DNA from 4 places in the Streptomyces sp. NPDC090108 genome. Region 4 is predicted to be linked to each of the others. Evidence: riboswitches for the same ligand, from Rfam matches in the RefSeq annotation. Region 4 holds a riboswitch; each other region holds the start of a gene.
The links. Region 4 has a riboswitch for thiamine pyrophosphate ahead of thiC (phosphomethylpyrimidine synthase ThiC). Riboswitches for the same ligand answer to the same signal wherever they lie in the genome.

Region 1 (4,173 bases), on a different contig from region 4:
GCACCCACGCCACCGGACAGCTGCTGCGCATCGCCCTCGACGGCCGCAGCGCACAGGTCGTCAACGCGGGCCATCCGTGGCCGCTGCGCCTGCGCGACGGCACGGTCGCCGAGGTGGGCCTCGCCGTCGATCTGCCCTTCGGCGTCCCGGTGCCCGGTCCCTACCGGGTGCAGCACCTCGATCTGCGCCCCGGCGACCGTCTCGTCCTGCACACCGACGGGATGCGGGAGCGCGGGGCGGCGGCCGTCGACCTGCCCGGCCTGGTCCGCGACACCGCCGCCGACCATCCGCGGGAGGTCGTGCGCACCCTGACCGCCGCGGTCACCGAAGCCTGCGAGGGACGCCTCGCGGACGACGCCACCGTGCTGTGCCTGGACTGGTACGGCCCCGGCGCCGGGAGCGCCCGCGTGTGACCGCACGCCCGCGGTGTCCGGGTGCGGCTCCGCGGCCCGCCCTTCCGGGACCGGGAGCGCCCGCTCCCGGTGCCATGCGGGTGCGCCCGGGGGACTGCCGGCCCGTTCGTCGTCATCGGATCCGCGTGCCCGCGGCCCACGCGTCCGCGTAGGACCGTGCGGCGGCGCGCGGGTCCGGGGCGGCGCAGATGCCGGAGACGATCGCGCCGCCCGCCGCACCGGCCGCCCGCAGCGACGTCATGTCGGCCACCACGACCCCGCCGATCGCCACGGCCGGCAGACGCGTGGCGCGGACGAGCGCGGCGAACCCCTCGTGTCCGAGCGCGGGCGGCGCGTCGGACTTGGTGCGGGTCGCGTGCAGGGCCCCGATGCCGACGTAGTCCACCCCGGCCGGGTCCTCGGCGGCGGCCCGCAGTTCGGCGGGGGTGGCGGCGCTCAGACCGAGCACGGCGTCCGGCCCGGTCAGCGCGCGCACGGCGCCGGGCGGCAGGTCGGACTGTCCGACATGGACGCCGGTGACGCGGGCGCCCGCCGCACGGGCCGCGAGGAAGACGTCCACCCGGTCGTTCACGAACAGCGCGACCCGCTCCGGCAGCACCGCGGAGATCCGCAGCACCGTGTCGAGGAAGGCACGGGCGGAGGTGTCCTTCTCCCGCACCTGGACGGCCGTGACGCCGCCGGCCACCGCAGCGGCCACCGTCTCCACCACGTCACGGCCTTGGGCGGCGCACTGGGCGGTGTCGGTGACCAGGTAGACGGAGCAGTCGGGGAAATCCGTGCCGGGCCCGTCCGGGCCGGCCGGGATCACGCCCACGAGACCGCGGCCCGGGCGGTGAGCGTGGCCTCGTCCAGTCCGGCCAGCGCGTCCAGGAAGCCGACGGCGAAGCTGCCGGGGCCCGTGGCGCGGGCCGCGGCCACCTCCGCGGCGACCGTGTAGACGGTGACGGCCGCGGCGGTGGCGGCGAGCCGGTCGCCGTCCGCGGGGACGAGCGAGACGAACGCGGCCATGACCGCGCCCAGGGCGCAGCCGCCGCCGGTCACCCGGGTCAGCAGGGCGTCGCCGTTGGCGACCCGCACGGTCCGCACGCCGTCGGTGAGCAGGTCGACGGGGCCCGACACGGCCACGACACCGCCCGTGGACCGGGCCAGGGCGGCCGCGGCGGGCGCGGCGGCCTCGACGTCGTCGGTGGTGTCCACACCGCGGCCGCCGGATCCGTCGCCGGCCACCGCGATGATCTCCGAGGCGTTGCCGCGCACCACGGCCGGCGCGAACGCCAGCAGCTCCCGGGCGAGGGCGGTGCGCACCGGCAGGGAGCCGACGGCCACCGGGTCGAGGACCCAGGGCGTGCCGCAGCCGGCCGCGGATCCGGCGGCCTCCGCCATCGCGGCGCGCTGCTCGGCGTGCGGGGTGCCGAGGTTGACCAGCACACCGGAGGCCACCTTCGCGAACGGTCCCGCCTCCTGCGGGATGTCCACCATCGCCGGGGTCGCGCCGAGCGCGAGCAGCACGTTCGCGGTGAAGTTGGTGACCACGCCGTTGGTGAGGCACTGCACCAGCGGGGACGCGTCCCGCAGCCGCGCGAGCGCTCCGGCGCTGAGGACGGACAGGTCTTCGGCAGGGCGCGTCATGCGCGACATCCCTTCGCTGGTACGAGCCAGATCAGGTTCGACGGGTGTGATCTCAGCCCCCGGCGGGGGCACCCCGTGTCTCGTCGGACATGCTAACCCCCTGGTAGGACGGCGGCGGACGCGGACCGGCCCCGTGACCCGGTGACGCCGCCGGGTGTCCGTACGACGACAATGCCGTCTGCCGTGCGATGGCACTGTGGAACCTGCGGGCACCCGTCCCGCCGGTCCCGTCCCCGATCCCAGGAAGCGTTCATGACCATCGACCACGCCGTGTTCGAGGGGCGCATGCCCACGGGCTCCCGCGACCTGTCCGTCGAACGGCACGGCATCGGACCCGTGCCCGAGGGGAACCGGTACGGCCGGCCCGCGCGGCTGTTCACCGTCTGGTTCGCGCCGAACCTCACCATGACCGGGGTGTTCTCCGGCACGATCGGGATCGCGCTGGGACTCGGCTTCTGGCAGGCCTTCACCGCCATGGCCCTGGGCACCGTGCTCGGCGCGGTGCCGGCCGCCTATCTGGGAACCTGGGGAAGCCTCACCGGAGCCGGCCAACTCCCGCTGTCCCGGCTCGCGTTCGGGCGGGCTGTCGCCCTCCCCGGGGTGCTGCAGTGGCTGTCGTCCATCGCCTGGGACGCGCTGATCGGACTGTTCGGCGGGGACGCCCTCGCGCGGCTGCTGGGCTGGCCGTTCTGGCTGGGCGTGCTCGGTGTGCTGGCGCTCCAGGGCGTGGTCGGCGTCTTCGGCTACGAGGTCATCCACCGGCTGCAGAGCGTGATGACGTTCGTTCTGGGGGCGGCGTTCGTCGCGCTCGCCGTCGCGCTCCTGCGCGGAGTCGCGCTGCCGGTCTCCGGGACCGTGCACGGCGCCGACCGGACGGGGGCGTTCATCCTGACCAGCACCGTCGCGCTGAGCCTGTCGCTGTCGTGGGCGCCCTACGCCTCCGACTTCAGCCGCTACCTGCCCACCGGCGCCTCCCGTCCGCGGATGTTCTGGTACACGCTGCTGGGCCTCACCGCCGCCTACGTGGGGGTGGAGACGCTGGGCCTGTGGGCCGGACGGCTGCTGACCGACCAGACGGCCGCGGGCGTGCAGCGGCTCCTGGGCGGCGGGGCGGCCGGCGCGCTCGGCCTGCTGGCCGTCGTGGTCTCCTCGGTGTGCAGCAACGCGATGAACGACTACAGCGGCTCGCTCGCCCTCCAGACCGCAGGACTGCGCCTGCCCCGGCCGCTGGCCGCCGCCGCGGCGGCCGTGCTGGGCTTCGCTCTGGTGCTGTGGATGCACGCCGCCGACACCACGGCGCGCTTCCAGAACGTGCTGCTGTTCGTGGGCTACTGGATCCCCGGCTTCGTCGGTGTCGTCCTGGTCGACTGGTTCGTCCGGGCCCGCTCCCGCGGCGGCCGCCCGCTGGACCTGCGGGCCGAGCTGGAGCGCCCGCTGCCGTGGTGGCCCGCCGTGGCCGCCTTCGCGGCCGGCTTCGCCGCGGCCGTCCCGTTCATGAACACCACCCTGTACGTGGGCCCGGTCGCCGCCGCGCTGCACGGCGGCGACCTCGCGTACTACGCCGCGTTCGTGGCCTCGGTCGCGGTCTACCTCCCCCTGCGCCTGCTGCTGCCCCGGACCGGCGCCCCGGCCCGGGCCTGAACCGGTCTCCCGCCCCGCCGCACGCCGGAGACCGGACACCACGGGCTCACCGGCCTCCATGAGGGCCCACAGGGCGCCCCGGCACACCGCCGGGGCGCCCTCGCCGTCGACGGCCGGGACCGCGGTCCAGGGGGCGTCTCCCCGATCTTCGTGGGTCCGCGACGATCGAAGAGACACCCCCTAAGGGCTGTCCCGTAAATGATCTATGGCATGCCGACTGACCAGCAGTGCTGCCTCTCACCCTGTGAGGGTGAGGTTGTGGAGGCGGGCGATGCCGAGCATGGCGTGGTGGACGCCCTCGTCCTTGAGGCGGCAGTCGCGGAGGATCTTCCACGTCTTCATGCGTGCGAAGGCGTGCTCGACGCGGGCGCGGACCTTGCGGTGGGAGGCGTTGTGCTCCGCTTTCCAGGTCGGTAGTTCGGCCTGGTCGCGTTCCCGGTGGTGAGGGATGATCAGGCCGGTGCCGCGGTAGCCGCCGTCAGCGATCACG
Region 2 (4,173 bases), on a different contig from region 4:
CCCGCAGCCGGCCGTCCACCGCGCGCAGCACGGGCAGCATGGTCCGTACGACGAAGGGGGCGCCGACCAGCGCCTGGGCGAGCGGGACCAGGATCCACGACTCCCGCAGGTCCAGGGGCGGCTCGTCCAGGGCGATCAGGAAACCGAAGCCGACGGTCACGGCGGAGACGCCGAGCGGCAGCATCAGCAGGGCGTCGAAGCCGCGCACCAGCCGCCCCGCGTCCCGGCGGGCCAGCGCGGCGGCGGCGAGGCCGCCGACCAGGACGGCGATCGCGGTGGCAGCGGCGGCGTACTCCAGCGAGGTCCACACCGCGTGCAGCGGCGCCACCAGGAAGGTCCCGTCCCCGGAGGTGGCCAGCGCCCGGTAGTAGCCGAGGCCGGGCGCGTCGAGGGAGCGCCGTACGAGCACCACGAGGGGCAGCACCACCAGCAGGGCGATGGTGAGGAGGACCCCGGCGAGCACGGTCCACTGCCCCGCGCCGCGCGGCCGGCGGGCGGTGACGGAGGCGTCCACCAGGCGCAGGGCGCTCTCCCGCCGCCGTACCGTCCAGGCGTGCACGACGAGGATCGCGCCGACCGCGGCGAACTGCACGAGGGTGAGGACGGCGGCCGTGGCCAGGTCGAAGACCTCGGAGGTCTCGCGGTAGATCTCCACTTCGAGGGTGGAGAAGGCGGGGCCGCCGAGGATCTGGACGACGCCGAAGGAGGTGAAGGTGAACAGGAACACCATCAGCGCGGCGGCGGCCACGGCGGGGGCGAGAGCGGGCAGCGTGATCTTCCGCCAGGCCCGCAGCGGGGACGCGCCCAGCATCCGGGCGGCCTGTTCCTGCCGGGGGTCGAGCTGGGCCCACAGGCCGCCGACGGTGCGTACGACCACGGCGTGGTTGAAGAAGACGTGGGCCAGCAGGATCGCCCACACCGTGGTGTCCAGCCGTACGCCCCACAGCTCGTCCAGCAGCCCGCCGTGCCCGACCAGGGCCAGGAAGGCGGTGCCGACGACGACGGTGGGCAGCACGAACGGGACGGTGACCACGGCCCGCAGGACCTGCTTGCCGGGGAAGTCGAGGCGCGCGAAGACGTAGGCGGCGGGCAGCGCGAGCAGCAGGGTCAGCGCGGTGGACGCGAGGGCCTGCCAGGTGGTGAACCACAGCACGTGCCGGATGTCCGGCTGCGTGACGACGTCCGCGATCCGCCCGAGGTGCCAGGAACCGTCCGCCTTCAGCCCGGTCGCCACGATCGCGGCGACCGGCCAGGCGAAGAACACCGCGAAGAACGCGACGGGCAGGGCCATCAGGCCGAGCCGCGCCGCGCTCCCGCGGGCACCCCTCGTGGGAGGGGTCACTTCAGTACGAGCGACGTCCATGCCCTGACCCACTGGTCGCGGCCCGCGGCGATCCTGGCGGGGGCCATGGTCTCGGGGTGCTCGGCGGCCGGGCCGTACTCGGTGAACTCGGCCGGCACCTTCGCGCCCTTCACCACGGGGTACACGAACATGTTCAGCGGCATGTCCTGCTGGAACTCGCGGGTCAGCAGGAAGTCGATGAACGCCTTGCCGCCCTTGCTGTTACGGGCGCCGCTCAGCAGTCCGGCGAACTCGGTCTGCCGGAAGCAGGTGCCGGTGGCCACCCCTGTGGGCGCGGTGGCCGGACGCTTGCCGGCGTAGATGACCTCGGCGGGCGGCGAAGAGGCGTACGACACCACGAGCGGACGGTCGCCGCCCGCCTTCCTCCCCTCGGACGAGCCGGAGAACTCCTGGTAGTAGGCCTGCTCCCAGCCGTCGACGACCTTGACGCCGTTGTCCTTCAGCTTCTTCCAGTAGCCCTGCCAGCCCTTGTCCCCCTTGTCTCCGTACCGCGCGGCGCTGCCGAGCAGGAAGCCGAGGCCGGGCGAGGAGGTGGCGGCGTTCTCGGTGACCAGGAGGTTGCGGTACGCGGGCTCGGCGAGGTCGGCGAAGGTCCGCGGCGGGGTCAGCCGGTGCTTGGCGAACCAGGCCTTGTCGTAGTTGACGCAGATGTCGCCGTGGTCGACGGGCGTGACGCGGTTCCTTCCCGCGTCGAGCCGGAAGGCCGGGTCGACGGTGTCGAGGCCCTTGGCCCGGTACGGCTGGAAGAGGCCGTTGTCGAGGGCGCGGGAGAGCAGGGTGTTGTCGACGCCGAAGAAGACGTCGCCCTGCGGGTGGCCCTTGGTGAGGATCGCCTTGTTCACGGCCTGTCCGGCGTCGCCGTCCTTCAGGACGCGGACCTTGTAGCCGGAGCGCTTCTCGAAGTCCTTGACGACGTTCTTGGACACGCTCCACGAGTCGTGGCTGACCAGGGTCACGGTCGTGGAGCCGGCGGTGTCCGCGGTGCCGTTCGCTCCGCACGCGGTGAGCACCGGCATGGCCAGCAGGCCGATCCCGGCCGCCGCGGCCGCGAGGGTCTTGATGTGCACTGGTTGTCCTCCTGGGGGTGGCCAGGAAGAGACGCGGCCCTGCCCGGGCTCCGCGAGGGAACCCGGGCAGGGCACAACAGCTCGAGTGATGACCGAACTTCCTACCCAGAATGACCTGGGCGAGGTTCAGAGGGTCTGCGGCCCGATGCCGCACTCTCAGCGCTGTGGCGCTCCCCTGTCGGAATATGAAGATGTCTCTGTATGAAGTTGTCCGCGCGGCCCAGGTTACAGCCAGGCGCGAGCGGACCACACAGGCGCTGTGGGGCTGGGCCGGTGGGAGCCGGTGAGCCCCCTGCGGCGGGGCCCTACCGCTCGGTGGCCGCGAGCTGGCCGCAGGCGCCGTCGATCTCCTGGCCGCGGGTGTCCCGGACGGTCACCGGAACGCCATGGGAGGCGATGGCCTCCACGAACGCCTTCTCGTCCTCGGGCCGCGAGGCGGTCCACTTGGAGCCCGGCGTCGGGTTGAGCGGGATGAGGTTGACGTGCACGGGCTTGCCGCGGAGCAGCCGGCCGAGCCGGTCACCACGCCAGGCCTGGTCGTTGATGTCCCTGATCAGCGCGTACTCGATGGAGAGCCGGCGGCCGGACCGCTCCGTGTAGTCGAACCCGGCGTCCAGCACCTCGCGCACCTTCCACCGCGTGTTCACGGGGACGAGGGTGTCGCGCAGCTCGTCGTCGGGGGCGTGCAGGGAGATCGCGAGACGGCACTTGAAGCCCTCGTCGGCGAACCGGTGGATGGCGGGCACGAGGCCGACCGTCGACACGGTGATGCCGCGCTGCGACAGGCCGAGGCCGTCCGGCGCGGGGTCGGTCAGCGCGCGGATGGCACCGACGACCCGCTTGTAGTTGGCGAGGGGCTCGCCCATGCCCATGAAGACGATGTTGGACAGCCGCGCCGGGCCGCCGGGCACGTCCCCGTCGCGCAGCGCCCGCATGCCGTCCACGATCTGGTGGACGATCTCCGCGGTGGACAGGTTGCGGTCCAGTCCGGCCTGGCCGGTTGCGCAGAACGGGCAGTTCATGCCGCATCCGGCCTGCGAGCTGATGCACATGGTGACCCGGTCCGGGTACCGCATCAGGACGGACTCGACGAGCGTGCCGTCGAACAGCCGCCACAGGGTCTTGCGGGTGTCCCCCTGGTCGGTCGACAGGTGCCGCACGACCGACATCAGCTCCGGGAACAGCGCCTCGCGAAGCTTGTCCCGCGAGCCGGCCGGGATGTCGGTCCACTGCTCGGGGTCGTGCGCGTACCGCGCGAAGTAGTGCTGCGAGAGCTGCTTGGCGCGGAACGGCTTCTCGCCGATCTCGGCCACCGCGTCCTTGCGCTCGGCGGGCGTGAGGTCGGCAAGGTGCCGCGGCGGCTTCTTGGCTCCGCGCGGGGCGACGAAAGTGAGTTCTCCGGGCTTGGGCATGGTGATACCAGTGTCTCAGATCCACATGGGTGACCTGCGGCTGCCGATCCATGCCACTGTCGTCAGCAGTCGTCACCGGCCGTGACCGAGTGGCGTCGGACGGCCCGGCCTCCGCCTCCTGCCGGCCTTGCGGCGGGTTCTGTTCGCCCCTCACCGCCTGCGCGTTTGCGCCACCTCCGACTACTGAGGGATGCCCGCGGAGAACTGGGCCGGCCTCCGGTCTCACGCTTGCCTCCTGCGAGGATTGTCACCGCAGTCCGCGTAACGGTCATCGCCTGGAAGTCAGCACCTGATCACTCGGTCAACGGGACTGTCCGTGCTTTTCGGTGTC
Region 3 (4,173 bases), on a different contig from region 4:
CCACGTTGGGGTGGGCCAGCCGGGCGACCGACCTGGCCTCCCGGATGAACCGCTCCACGAACGCCCCGTCCGCGGCCAGCGCCGGGTGCATCACCTTGAGCGCGAGCACGCGGTCCAGGCGCATGTCCAGCGCCCGGTAGACCGTGGCCATCCCGCCGACGGCGATCCGCGCCTCGACGCGATAGCGGCCGTCGAGCGTCTGCCCGACGAGGGGGTCCTGAAGGGTCGTATCCACGCAGCGAGTCTACGAGGGGCCGCCGGACGTGCCGCGCCCCGAGCGGTCCGCCGGGCGTAATGCAGCAGAGCTGTGACTGTGCCGGGGCGGCCCGCCGGTACCCGTACCGGCCCCGTCCTCCGGGCGTACGGCGCCCTGTCCGGCCCCGGCCGGGCGGACCGGGCGCTGTCAGGGGGCGTCCTGGAAAGCGGGGCGTTCGGGGTCCAGGCGGGCGAGGCCCTCGGCGGGCGAGGAGGCCTCGGCGAAGTGCCGGCGGGGGATCCGGCCCGCCAGCCGGGCCAGCCGCCCCGCCCGCACCGCGTGCCGCATCGCCGCGGCCATCGCCTCCGGGTGCTGCGCCCGCGTCACCGCCGAGGCGAGCATCACACCCGCGCACCCCAGTTCCATCGCCAGCGCCACGTCCGACGCCGTGCCGGCCCCCGCGTCCAGGATCACCGGCACGCGCGCCTGCTCCACGATCAGCTGGAAGTTGTGCGGGTTGCGGATGCCGAGCCCGGAGCCGATCGGCGAGCCCAGCGGCATCACCGCCGCGCAGCCCACGTCCTCCAGCCGCCGGGCGAGCACCGGGTCGTCGCTGGTGTACGGCAGCACGGTGAAACCGTCGTCGACCAGCGTCTCCGCCGCGTCCAGCAGCTCCACGGGATCGGGCAGCAGCGTCCGCTCGTCGGCGACGACCTCCAGCTTGACCAGGTCGGTGCCGAGCGCCTCCCGGGCCAGCCGGGCGGTCAGCACGGCCTCCCCGGCGGTGAAACAGCCGGCCGTGTTCGGCAGCACGGCGATCCCCAGCCGCTCCAGCACCGACAGCACCGAGCCGTGCGCGGAGGGGTCCACCCGCCGCATCGCCACGGTGGTCAGCGCGGTGCCCGAGGCGACCAGCGCCTTCTCCAGCACGTCCAGGCTGGGCGCGCCGCCGGTGCCCATGATCAGCCGGGAGCCGAGCGGCATCCCGCCGAGGACGAAGTCGTCGCCGTCCACGCTCAGCCTCCCTGGACCGCGGTGAGGATCTCGACCCGGTCGCCCTCGGCGAGGGCCGTCGCGGCCCACCGCGTGCGCGGGACGACGGTCTCGTTGACGGCCGCCGCCACCCCGGAGGGCGCGGCGGTCAGCTCCCGTACGACGCTGTCGAGAGCGGTGCCCGGGGCGAGCTCCCGGCGCTGTCCGTTGACGGAGATGTTCACGCGGGCTGCTCCGTCCGTGCGGTGCCGGTGGTGCCGGTGGTGCCGGTGGTGTCCGTGGTGCCTGTGGTGGCCGTCATGGGCGGTGCGGCTCCGAAACGCCGAGGGGTGAAGGGGAGGGCCTCCTCCGGAAGGCGGCCGTGGACCAGCAGATGCGCCATGGCGTCCCCGGTGACCGGGGTGAGCAGCACACCGTTGCGGTGGTGCCCGGTCGCCAGCAGCAGGCCGTCCAGACCGGACGGCCCGAGCAGCGGCGCGTTGTCGGGGGAACCGGGACGCAGCCCGGCCCCGGTCTCGGTCAGCGGCAGCTCGGTGATGCCCGGGACCAGCTCGTGGGCGTCGCGCAGCAGCTCGTACACGCCGCCCGCGGTCACCGTCGTGTCCCAGCCCAGCTCCTCGCTGGTCGCCCCGACGACCAGCTCGCCGTTCTCCCGGGGCACCAGATAGACGTGGCTGCCGCGCACCACGGCCCGCACGGTACGGCTCAGGAACGGGGCGTACCGGGGCGGCACGGTCAGCCGCAGCACCTGCCCCTTCACCGGCCGCACCGGAGGCCGTACCGCGTCCGGCACGCCCGCCAGCCGGCCGCTCATGCCGCCGCCAGCGAGCACCACCCGGCCCGCGCCCAGCGCCGTGCCGTCGGCGGTGGTGACCCCGGCGGCCCGGTCCCCCGCGACGTCCAGGCGCGCGGCCCACGTCCGGTGGAACTCCACCCCGGTCCGCTCGCACGCGGTGACCAGGGCCGACGCCAGTCTGCGCGGGTCGATCTGGTGGTCGCCGTCGGCCCGCAGCCCGCCGCGCACCCCCGGCGCAAGCATCGGCTCCAGGCGGCGGCAGTCCCGCCCGGACAGCCACTCCGACTCCAGTCCGCAGCGCCGCTGGAGCGCGTGCAGCTCGCGCAGCTGGGCACGGTCGTCGGCGTCCAGCGCGACCGCGAGGGTGCCGCAGCGGCGGTAGCCGAGGTCCTGGCCGGTCAGCTCGGTCAGCTCGGCCGCGAAGTCCGGGTAGCGGCGGGCCGACTCCACGCCGAGGGCGAGCAGCTTCTCCTCGCCGTAGTGCAGTTCGGTGACGGCGGCCAGCATCCCCGCGGCGACCCGCGCGGCCCCGCCGCCGGGCGCGGGGTCCACCACGGCCGTGGCGAGCCCCTCCCGCGCGGCGCGCCAGGCGGTGACCAGGCCGATGATCCCGCCTCCGACGACGAGGACGTCCGGTGTACGTGACGGCATGGGCGTCCAGCCCCTCCCTTCGCCGGCATGACCCGGATCAGGTTCGTACGGTCGGAGGCCGTCCAGCCTCCCTCTCAGCCCGGTGCGTCCGGGCTCCCGCGAGTGCGTGTACGGCGGTCAGCCTAGGGCCTGTCCGGCGGTTCATGGCGCAGACGCGGGGTCTGGCACGCCCATCTGCGGCGTTGTCGTCGGTTGTCGACGCGCCGCGTCGACGCCCTCCTCCGCCTTGCACCTGGACGCACCAGACCCCGCTCACCCTCGTCGGCCCGCGCCGCCGCTCTCCTGCACCACGATCCGCCGGACAGGCCCTAGCCCGCGCCGCCCCGCCCCGTGCGGCGACCCGGGTCAGTCACCGGCGAGTCACCGGCGCGTCCCCGGCCGGGCGGCCACGGGACCCGGAGCGCGCCGATGGCTGACGGGACGTCAGGTGACTATGGTGACCGGGTGAGCGAGCAGACAGTGCGAGAAGGCACCCCGAAGGAACGGCGCGTGGTCGTCGTCGGCGCGGGCATGGCCGGGGTGCAGACCGCGGTCGCCCTGCGGGAACAGGGATTCACCGGAACGGTGACCGTCATCGGGGCCGAACCCCATCAGCCGTACGACAGGCCGCCGCTCTCCAAGGCGGTGCTGCTCGGCACCTCCGAGGGCTCCGCCTTCGAGGTCGACTTCGACTCCCTCGGCATCGACCTGCGCCTCGGCTGCGAGGCACTGGCCGTGCGCCCGGCCGACCACGAGGTGGACACCGCGTCCGGCCCCCTGCCGTACGACGTCCTGGTCCTCGCCACCGGCGCCGAACCGCTCCTGCTGCCCGGCACCGAGGGCGTTCCCGGCGTGCATCTGCTGCGCACCCTGGACGACGCCGAACGGCTGCGGCCCGTCCTCGCCCGGCGGCACGACATCGTGGTGGTCGGCGCCGGATGGATCGGCGCCGAGTTCGCCACGGCCGCCCGCGAGGCCGGGTGCGCGGTGACCGTCGTCGAGGCCGCGGACCGGCCGCTGCCGGGCGCGCTGCCCGCCGAGGTCGCCGCGCCGATGGCCGCCTGGTACGCCGACAGCGGCACCGAGCTGCGCACCCACGCGCGCGTGGAGCGGGTCGAGCCGGGCGCGGTGGTGCTCACCGACGGCTCCCGGCTGCCCGCCGACGCCGTCGTCGTCGGGATCGGCGCCCGCCCCGCCACCGGCTGGCTGGCCGGGTCCGGGATCGAGCTCGGCCCGGACGGCGCGGTCCTGGCCGACGCCCACCTGCGCACCTCCGCCGAGGACGTGTACGCGGTCGGCGACTGCGCCTCCTTCCCCTCGGCCCGCTACGGCACCCGGCTGCTGATCCACCACTGGGACAACGCCCTCCAGGGCCCGCGCACGGTGGCCGCGCACATCCTGGGCGAGGAGACGCCGGTCTACGACCCGGTGCCCTACTTCTGGTCCGAGCAGTTCGGCCGGTTCGTCCAGTACGCGGGCCACCACGGCCCGGACGACCGCGCGGTGTGGCGCGGCGACCCCGCGGGCCCCTCCTGGTCGGTGTGCTGGCTGCGCGGGG
Region 4 (4,173 bases):
GCTGGGTCTTCGGCGCCGTGGCCGCGGCCTCGATCCTCGTCGCCGCCGTGGGACTGCTGATCACCGCCCTGCGCAACAGCGCGACCGCGGAAGCCACCAGCCATGAGGAGGCGAGCCAGGTGGTGGCCGGTGCCCGGGAGGCCTGGCGGGACGCCCTGCTGGAACGCGGCATAGTGCCGTTCCTGGAGGAGGCCCTCGCCCAGCCGGGTACGGCCGCCCTGCACCGCACCGCACCGCCGGCCCCGACCGGCAGGATGCCGCGCCTGGGCTACGACCGCCCCGGCTTCACCAGCCCGGACGACGGCGGCGTTTCCGGCCGTCCGAGCTTCACCAGCCCGGACTACACCAGCCCCGACTTCGGCGGCCCGGAGAACCGGCCGGAATAGCCCCGGCTCGCGCCCCCGGCGGGGCGCGAGCCGGACGCCCGTCACACGGTCAGTACGACGTCCGGTGAGCGGTGATCACTCGGCGATCGGCAGATAGACCCGGTTGCCCGAGGCCGCGAACTCCTGCGACTTCCGGGCCATGCCCTCCTCGATCTCGGCCTTGCCGCTTCCGTGTTCGCGCCGGATGTCCTGCGAGATCCGCATGCTGCAGAACTTCGGACCGCACATGGAGCAGAAATGCGCCGTCTTGGCCGGCTCGGCCGGAAGCGTCTCGTCGTGGAACTCCCGTGCCGTGTCCGGGTCCAGGGCGAGATGGAACTGGTCCTCCCACCGGAACTCGAAGCGGGCGTCGGACAGTGCGTCGTCCCACTCCTGCGCACCGGGGTGCCCCTTGGCGAGGTCGGCGGCGTGCGCGGCGATCTTGTAGGTGATGACGCCCGTCTTGACGTCATCGCGGTCGGGCAGACCCAGGTGCTCCTTGGGCGTGACGTAGCAGAGCATCGCCGTGCCCCACCAGGCGATCATCGCTGCGCCGATACCCGAGGTGATGTGGTCGTACGCCGGCGCGATGTCCGTGGTCAGCGGGCCGAGCGTATAGAACGGAGCTTCATCGCAGATCTCCTGCTGAAGGTCGATGTTCTTTTTGATCTTGTGCATCGGGACGTGACCGGGGCCCTCGATCATCGTCTGTACATGGAAACGCTTGGCGATCCGGTTGAGTTCCCCGAGCGTGCGCAACTCCGCGAACTGCGCCTCGTCGTTGGCGTCCGCGATCGAACCGGGCCGCAGACCGTCGCCGAGCGAGTAGGTGACGTCGTAGGCGGCGAGGATCTCGCAGAGTTCCTCGAAGTTCTCGTACAGAAACGATTCCTTGTGGTGCGCGAGGCACCACGCGGCCATGATCGAGCCGCCCCGCGAGACGATGCCGGTCTTCCGGTCGGCGGTGAGCGGGACGAACGGCAGCCGCACGCCGGCATGGACCGTCATGTAGTCCACGCCTTGCTCGGCCTGCTCGACGACGGTGTCCTTGTAGATCTCCCAGGTCAGCTCCTCGGCCCTGCCCTCGACCTTCTCCAGTGCCTGATAGAGCGGCACCGTGCCGATGGGCACCGGGGAGTTGCGCAGCACCCACTCCCGGGTGGTGTGGATGTTGCGGCCGGTGGATAGGTCCATGACCGTGTCCGCCCCCCAGCGGGTCGCCCAGGTCATCTTCTCGACCTCCTCCTCGATGGAGGAAGTGACCGCGGAGTTGCCGATGTTGGCGTTGACCTTCACCAGGAACCGCTTGCCGATGATCATCGGCTCGATCTCCGGATGATTGACGTTGGCCGGCAGTACCGCCCGGCCGGCCGCGATCTCCTCACGGACCACCTCGGCGGACACGTTCTCCCGCAGGGCCACGAACTCCATCTCCGGAGTGATCTCCCCCCGGAGCGCGTACGCGAGCTGCGTCACCGCCTTGCCGTCACGGCCCCGGCGGGGACGGCGCGGACGGCCCGGGAAGACCGCGTCCAGGTTGCGCAGACCCCCTCGGGGTGACGTGTGCCTGATCCCGTCGTCCTCGGGCCGGACGGGGCGCCCCGGATATTCCTCGGTGTCGCCGCGGGTGGTGATCCAGTTCTCCCGCAGCCGCGGCAGGCCCCTGCGGACATCGGTGTCCTGGGCGGGATCGGTGTACGGGCCCGACGTGTCGTACAGCGTGACCGACTTCCCGTTGGTGAGGTGCACCTGACGGACCGGCACACGCAGATCGGGGCGCGAGCCCTCGACATACGACTTGTGCCAGCCGATGGACGTTCCGGCCTCCCGCTGCGACGACTCGTCGGTCGCGCTCCGTGCGGAGGCAGGCGTGCGTGCGTCCTTGTTGGTCATCCGACCTACTCCCTACGCCGGCATTACCCGGTAACAGGTTCAGCGGTCGGCGCAGCGGCTTCCGTTCGCCGATGTTCCCGGTGGAATCGCGTTCCACGTGAAACATCGCGTGTACGGAGGTCAGCGCCCTCTCAGCCCGGTGCTCCGAGCTCCCGCGTGTGCAAAGTTGTCTCCACGCTAGCGTCCTGTGTGGTGCGAAGAACAGTGGACCTCCCCCGTTCTTGCAATGATCTGGCCGTGACCACGACGCATCAGCCCCCCTTCCCTCCGCCCGGGCCACCCCGCCGGCAGGGCGCCGGTCACGGTGCCCGCCAAGGCGCCGACGGCGGGCACGGAGCGGGTCCGGGCCCCGGCTCGGCCCCCGGAGACGGACGCGGGCACGGGGACGGACACGGGGACGGCGGTCACGGGTCCGGCGGCGGTCACGGCCACGCGCACAGCCACAGCCACGGGCCCGCCGCGCCCGTCTCCAAGCACCTGCGCAAGGTCATCGCGGCGATCCTGGTGCCGTTCAGCGCCGCCGTCATGGTGGGGCTCGTGGTGCTGTGGCCCGGGGGAGCACCACCGCACCAGCGCAGCGGCGTCGGCTTCGACCGCCAGAGCCGGCAGGCCACGGTGACCCAGGTCGTCGAGGTGGACTGCGCCTCGGTCAACGCCTCGGGAGGCGCCCGGTCCGGCTCCCTCTCCGATGGTGGCAGTGGCGGTCCAGCCGGTGAGAAGGCGAAGGGCAGTTGCAAGCGGGCGACGGTCCGGGTCGACACCGGCGGCGACAAGGGGCGTACGTTCACCGAGATCGTGCAGCCGGACCAGTCGCGGCAGTTGCACCAGGGCGAGAAGGTCGTGGTCGCCTATGAACCCTCCGCGCCGAAGGACCTGCAGTATTCGGTCACCGACGTGAACCGGCAGTTCCCCATGGCGCTGCTCGCCGGGATCTTCGCGCTGGCCGTCGTGGTGGTGGGCCGGCTGCGCGGCGTCATGGCCCTGGTCTCGCTGGCGGTCAGCTTCCTGGTGCTGACCCTCTTCATCCTGCCCGCGATTCTCCAGGGATCGAATCCGCTGCTGGTGGCCGTGGTCGGGTCGAGCGCGATCATGCTCATCGCGCTCTACATGTGCCATGGCCTGTCGGCCCGTACGTCGGTCGCGGTGCTCGGTACCCTCGCCTCGCTGCTGCTGATCGGCGTCCTCGGTTCGCAGTTCATCGGCTGGGCGGCGCTCACGGGCAACACGGACGACAACACCGGTCTGATCCACGGTCTCTATCCGTCCATCGACATGAGCGGCCTGCTGCTGGCCGGCGTCATCATCGGTTCGCTCGGCGTCCTGGACGACGTGACGGTGACGCAGACCTCGGCGGTGTGGGAGCTGCACGAGGCCAATCCGGCGATGGGCTGGCGCGGACTGTACCGGGCGGGCATCCGGATCGGCCGCGACCACATCGCGTCCGTGGTCAACACCCTCGTCCTCGCCTACGCCGGTGCCGCGCTGCCGCTGCTGCTGCTGTTCTCCATCGCGCACAGCGGTGTGGGGGACGTGGCCAACAGCGAGCTGGTGGCGGAGGAGATCGTGCGCACCCTGGTGGGGTCGATCGGCCTGGTCGCCTCGGTGCCCGTCACCACCGCTCTCGCCGCCCTCGTGGTGTCGGCCGACCGGACCGGCAAGGACGGCGGAGCTCCGGCCGACCCCCGGACGGTTCCCGAGCGGGCCGGCAGGGGACGGCGCCGGAAGCGGTGAGCGGGGCCGGAAGCTCCGGGCGGGCCTGATTCGCGGGCGGGGCCGGTCGGTCCGGCAGCCCATGCAGAAGCGTTTCTGCATGGGCCCGCAAGGTTCACCGGGAGCGGCGTAGCGTTTCGGCTGCTCGGTGCCGGAACGCTTCAGCCCGCGCTCTGTTCCTCGGCCAGAATGCGGTCCAGGGCCT

Region 1: linked by a shared signal. The riboswitch ahead of thiM (hydroxyethylthiazole kinase) and the one ahead of thiC (phosphomethylpyrimidine synthase ThiC) in region 4 are both predicted to bind thiamine pyrophosphate.
Region 2: linked by a shared signal. The riboswitch ahead of ACIPRD_RS00480 (thiamine ABC transporter substrate binding subunit) and the one ahead of thiC (phosphomethylpyrimidine synthase ThiC) in region 4 are both predicted to bind thiamine pyrophosphate.
Region 3: linked by a shared signal. The riboswitch ahead of thiO (glycine oxidase ThiO) and the one ahead of thiC (phosphomethylpyrimidine synthase ThiC) in region 4 are both predicted to bind thiamine pyrophosphate.

What each region holds. Positions count from the first base shown of each region.
Region 1 covers NZ_JBIVDQ010000003.1:889,057-893,229, reverse strand. Annotated here, with positions in the region: gene ACIPRD_RS14155 (PP2C family protein-serine/threonine phosphatase) at 1-413, shown strand, start outside; gene thiE (thiamine phosphate synthase) at 526-1,221, opposite strand; gene thiM (hydroxyethylthiazole kinase) at 1,218-2,042, opposite strand; TPP riboswitch at 2,034-2,128, opposite strand; gene ACIPRD_RS14140 (cytosine permease) at 2,295-3,683, shown strand; gene ACIPRD_RS14135 (transposase) at 3,921-4,173, opposite strand, start outside.
Region 2 covers NZ_JBIVDQ010000001.1:118,692-122,864, forward strand. Annotated here, with positions in the region: gene ACIPRD_RS00475 (ABC transporter permease) at 1-1,291, opposite strand, end outside; gene ACIPRD_RS00480 (thiamine ABC transporter substrate binding subunit) at 1,339-2,430, opposite strand; TPP riboswitch at 2,511-2,617, opposite strand; gene rlmN (23S rRNA (adenine(2503)-C(2))-methyltransferase RlmN) at 2,736-3,842, opposite strand.
Region 3 covers NZ_JBIVDQ010000005.1:517,491-521,663, forward strand. Annotated here, with positions in the region: gene pknB (Stk1 family PASTA domain-containing Ser/Thr kinase) at 1-235, opposite strand, end outside; gene ACIPRD_RS20550 (thiazole synthase) at 404-1,180, opposite strand; gene thiS (sulfur carrier protein ThiS) at 1,213-1,413, opposite strand; gene thiO (glycine oxidase ThiO) at 1,410-2,636, opposite strand; TPP riboswitch at 2,634-2,746, opposite strand; gene ACIPRD_RS20565 (NAD(P)/FAD-dependent oxidoreductase) at 3,081-4,173, shown strand, end outside.
Region 4 covers NZ_JBIVDQ010000009.1:177,467-181,639, forward strand. Annotated here, with positions in the region: gene ACIPRD_RS28975 (hypothetical protein) at 1-386, shown strand, start outside; gene thiC (phosphomethylpyrimidine synthase ThiC) at 462-2,258, opposite strand; TPP riboswitch at 2,251-2,424, opposite strand; gene ACIPRD_RS28985 (YibE/F family protein) at 2,496-3,989, shown strand; gene ACIPRD_RS28990 (SsgA family sporulation/cell division regulator) at 4,130-4,173, opposite strand, start outside.